One region of the Streptococcus sp. HMSC065C01 genome, then DNA from elsewhere that is predicted to be linked to it. Evidence: predicted binding sites of a transcription regulator. Region 1 holds the regulator's gene; the other holds the start of a gene.
The links. Region 1 encodes HrcA, which represses chaperone genes, less so after heat shock. Its sites were predicted from a motif close to TTAGCACTCNNNNNNNNNGAGTGCTAA; they were not measured.
Positions count from the first base shown of each region.

Region 1 (2,204 bases):
TACAGGTCCCTGGTGCTAGTGAACACCAGACGGGACTTGCGATTGATATGAGTGTCGAAGCTGGCCAAAGTGATGAGTTGGGCATGCAGCTGGCTGCCATCGCACCGCAATATGGCTTTGTCCTTCGCTACCCAGATGGGAAGAGCAACATCACGGGTGTGAATTTTGAGAATTGGCATTTCCGTTATGTTGGCGTAGAAAATGCTCAGTATATGGCCAAGCATCAGCTAGTATTGGAAGAATATATTCAGCTATTGAAAAAAGCTGGCAAATAAGAGGAGATTCACTTCTCTAGGTCTTAAGAATGATTTTTAGCACTCTTGAAAAAAGAGTGCTAATTTTTTGGATTTTTCTCTTGACTTTCTTTTGGATGGGTGTATAATAGAATCATAGTTTAGCACTTGAGTGTTTAGAGTGCTAAAAAATGAAAGAGAGGTGAGGTCATGGTTACAGAACGTCAAAATGAGATTCTCAATCTTGTTGTCGATATCTTTACCAAGACCCACGAACCAGTCGGTTCAAAAGCGCTACAAGATGTCATTCAATCCAGTAGTGCGACCATTCGAAACGACATGGCTGCCCTCGAAAAACAAGGCTTACTAGAAAAGGCCCACACTTCGAGTGGCCGAATGCCTAGCCGTGCTGGTTTCCAATATTTTGTTCAGAACTCGCTCGATCTAGAGCTGATTGATGAGCAAGATGTCTACCAAGTGGTGAAAGCCTTTGATTTCGAAGCCTTTAAGTTAGATGATATCTTGGATGCTACGGCCAAGTTGCTAGCCCAGATGACGGGTTACACCGCAGTGATTCAGGATGTTGAACCGACACGTCAGCGCTTGACTGGTTTTGAGATTGTTCCATTGTCCAACCACGATGCCTTAGCGGTGTTGACCTTGGATGAATCAAAGCCTGTCACCGTCCAGTTTGCCATTCCAAAAAATTTCTTAACCAGTGACTTGGAAATTTTCCATCAGCTGGTTCAAGAGCGTTTCATTGGAAATACAGTCTTGGATATCCACTACCGCTTGCGGACAGAGATTCCACAGATTGTACAGCGTTATTTCAAGACGACAGACAATGTGCTGGATCTCTTTGATTACGTCTTCTCGCAACTGTTTCAAGAACTGGTCTTTGTAGAAGGAAAGGTTTCATCCTTAACCTACGCCGATCTTCAGACCTATCAGTTCTTAGATAATCCCCAACACGTAGCCTTGGAGTTACGAGGGGGAATGCCAGAAGACCAAATGACCCAGATCCTGGTTGCAGAATCCCAAGAGAAGGCCTTGAAAAATGTGACGGTCATTAGTCATAAGTTCTTGGTTCCTTATCGTGGGATGGCCCTCATGCATGTGATCGGTCCCGTAGAGATGGATTACAGGCGTGTGATTAGCCTGGTCAATGTCATCGGCCGGGTACTGGTTATGAAGTTGACGGACTACTACCGTTACCTCAACAGCAACCATTATGAAGTAAATTAAGACCAAATGAAAGGGGTGTATGCCTTGACAGAAGATATCAAAAAAGAAGACGTGAAAGAAGAGGAAGTTGCCCAAACAACTGAAGAAGTTGTAGAGGAAAGCAACCAACCTTCTGAGTTAGAAGAAGCACAAGCGCGTGCCGAGGAATTTGAAAACAAATACCTTCGTGCTCATGCAGAAATGCAAAATATTCAGCGCCGTGCCAATGAAGAACGTCAACAATTACAAAAATACCGTAGCCAAGATTTGGCAAAAGCTATCTTACCATCACTGGACAACCTCGAACGTGCCCTTGCCGTCGAAGGGTTGACAGATGATGTGAAGAAGGGCTTGGAAATGGTCCAAGAAAGTTTGGTACATGCTCTGAAAGAAGAAGGAATCGAAGAAATTCCAGCGGACGGAGCCTTTGACCATAACTACCACATGGCCATCCAAACCTTGCCTGCAGATGATGAACATCCAGCAGACACCATCGCACAAGTCTTCCAAAAAGGCTACAAACTCCATGACCGCATCCTGCGCCCAGCCATGGTAGTGGTTTATAACTAAGCTGTCTTGTCCGAAACGACACTAAACTATGAAAGAAAGATTAACATTGGTTCGGCTTTGCCAATAGTGAGCGAAGCGAACCGAAGGCGATACTCTTCGCCGTGGCGGTATCTTCGCAAACTTTGAGACCTTAGGCTCAAAGTTTAGTCAAAGAGATTGACGAAGTCAAGCTCTGAC
Region 1 covers NZ_KV812860.1:59,748-61,951, reverse strand. The annotation lists gene HMPREF2918_RS10515 (M15 family metallopeptidase) at 1-275, shown strand, start outside; gene hrcA (heat-inducible transcriptional repressor HrcA) at 444-1,478, shown strand; gene grpE (nucleotide exchange factor GrpE) at 1,503-2,027, shown strand.

Region 2 (2,204 bases), on a different contig from region 1:
AATCGTAGAAGAAATGTATGACACAAAAGAAGAACAAAAGGATGCTATGCAAACCTATACGGCCTTCTTCAACACTGAACCACAACTAGGATCTCTTGTTGTAGGGATCACAGCTGGTTTGGAAGAAGCGCGTGCAAACGGAGATGCAGTAGATGGCGAAACCATCAACGGTATGCGTGCCGGTTTGATGGGACCAATCGCTGGTATTGGTGACTCATTGGTCGTTGGTACCTTGATTCCAGTTCTCTTGGGGATTGCCCTTGGACTTTCTAAAGGTGGTAACGTCGCTGGTGCCCTCTTCTACATCGTCGTATGGAACCTCTTAGTTTACTTTGGTATGCGCTTTGCCTTCTTCAAAGGTTACCAATTAGGGGATAAAGCTGTTGAATTCCTTGTAGGACCAAAAGGACAAGCTCTTCGTAAAGCGATCAGCGTTGTCGGTGGTATGGTTATCGGTGCTGTAGCAGCTACTTGGGTATCTGTTACAACAGCCCTTCAATTCAAGAATTCTGAAGGAAAAGTCTTCTTGAACATTCAAGAAAAGATCGATGGTGTTTATCCAGGTCTCTTGACAGCAGCCTTCATCACTCTTTGCTGGTGGTTGATGTCTAAGAAAAAAATTTCACCAAACAAAGTTATGTTACTTCTCGTTGTAGTGGCTTTGATCGGTGTTGCCCTTGGTATCTTTGACCCACATCTTAAATACTAAGGAAAAGAAAAAACGAATTTGCTAGTAGGAGTTTTTGAGAATGAAGTGAATGGACCTCCTTTACTTGCACTTCATTCTCAATTTTTATTAGGAGGAATCCCATGGTTACAAAACAAGAACTTGTCAATGGATATGAAACAGAAATCAAGTACCAACGCCACATGCTTGAAAACCTTGGACGTTGGTTTAGCTTACTCTTTATCATTGCCAGTATTGGTGTGGTCTTGATCTATCTCTTTCACAAAAGTTTCCTCCCACTCTTGATCCTCGGGATTTTACTAGCCTTGATTGGAATTTTAGGCATGATTGTTTTTGGATATGGCATCTACCGCGGGCGGATCAATCTTCAAAAAGTGATCGATGATTTCAATCAAAAATTGACAATTTTAAATTGAAATTTTAGAAGCATCTCATTTATTTTTGAGGTGTTTTTTTCTTGACTATTTCTGACCAAGTGATACAATAGAAACATAAGTTGGCACTTGTGTATAGAGAGTGCTAAAAACACGTATGGAGGAATGAACATGTTAAAACCATTAGGAGACCGTGTTGTCTTAAAAGTAGAAGAAAAAGAACAGACTGTTGGAGGGTTTGTCCTCGCAGGTGCGAGCAAGGCCGATACAAAAACAGCTGAAGTAGTGGCCGTTGGTGAAGGTGTGCGTACCCTAAGTGGTGAACTCATCGCCCCAGCTGTAAAAGCAGGAGATCAAGTTTTGGTTGAAAGCCATGCAGGAATTGAAGTTAAAGATGGGGAAGAAACCTACACCATCGTTGGAACAGCAAACATTCTTGCAATTGTAGAGTAAGAGAAGAAAGAGGTAAGAGAAATGGCAAAAGATATTAAATTTTCATCTGATGCACGTTCTGCAATGGTCCGTGGTGTCGATGTCTTAGCAGATACAGTGAAAGTTACGTTGGGCCCTAAAGGTCGCAATGTGGTTCTTGAAAAATCATTTGGTTCACCCTTGATCACAAATGATGGGGTGACCATCGCAAAAGAAATCGAATTGGAAGACCATTTTGAAAATATGGGTGCTAAATTGGTGTCAGAAGTGGCTTCTAAGACCAATGATATCGCAGGTGACGGTACAACAACTGCAACGGTTTTGACTCAAGCCATCGTCCGTGAAGGAATCAAAAACGTCACTGCAGGTGCTAATCCAATTGGCATCCGTCGTGGGATTGAGACTGCTGTTGCAACAGCAGTAGAAGCTTTGAAAAACAATGCGATCCCAGTATCGAGCAAGGAAGCGATTGCTCAAGTAGCTGCTGTGTCTTCTCGTTCTGAAAAAGTCGGTGAGTACATCTCTGAGGCCATGGAAAAAGTTGGCAAAGATGGAGTTATCACGATTGAAGAGTCTCGTGGAATGGAGACAGAACTGGAAGTCGTTGAAGGAATGCAGTTTGACCGTGGTTACCTTTCACAATACATGGTCACTGATAATGAAAAAATGGTGGCAGACCTTGAAAATCCATACATTTTGATCACTGACAA
Region 2 covers NZ_KV812856.1:66,507-68,710, forward strand. The annotation lists gene HMPREF2918_RS04885 (PTS system mannose/fructose/sorbose family transporter subunit IID) at 1-709, shown strand, start outside; gene HMPREF2918_RS04890 (hypothetical protein) at 811-1,104, shown strand; gene groES (co-chaperone GroES) at 1,234-1,515, shown strand; gene groL (chaperonin GroEL) at 1,537-2,204, shown strand, end outside.
Region 2: groES (co-chaperone GroES) is a predicted target of HrcA. The motif match lies at 1,185-1,211, and genes of this name have one in related genera.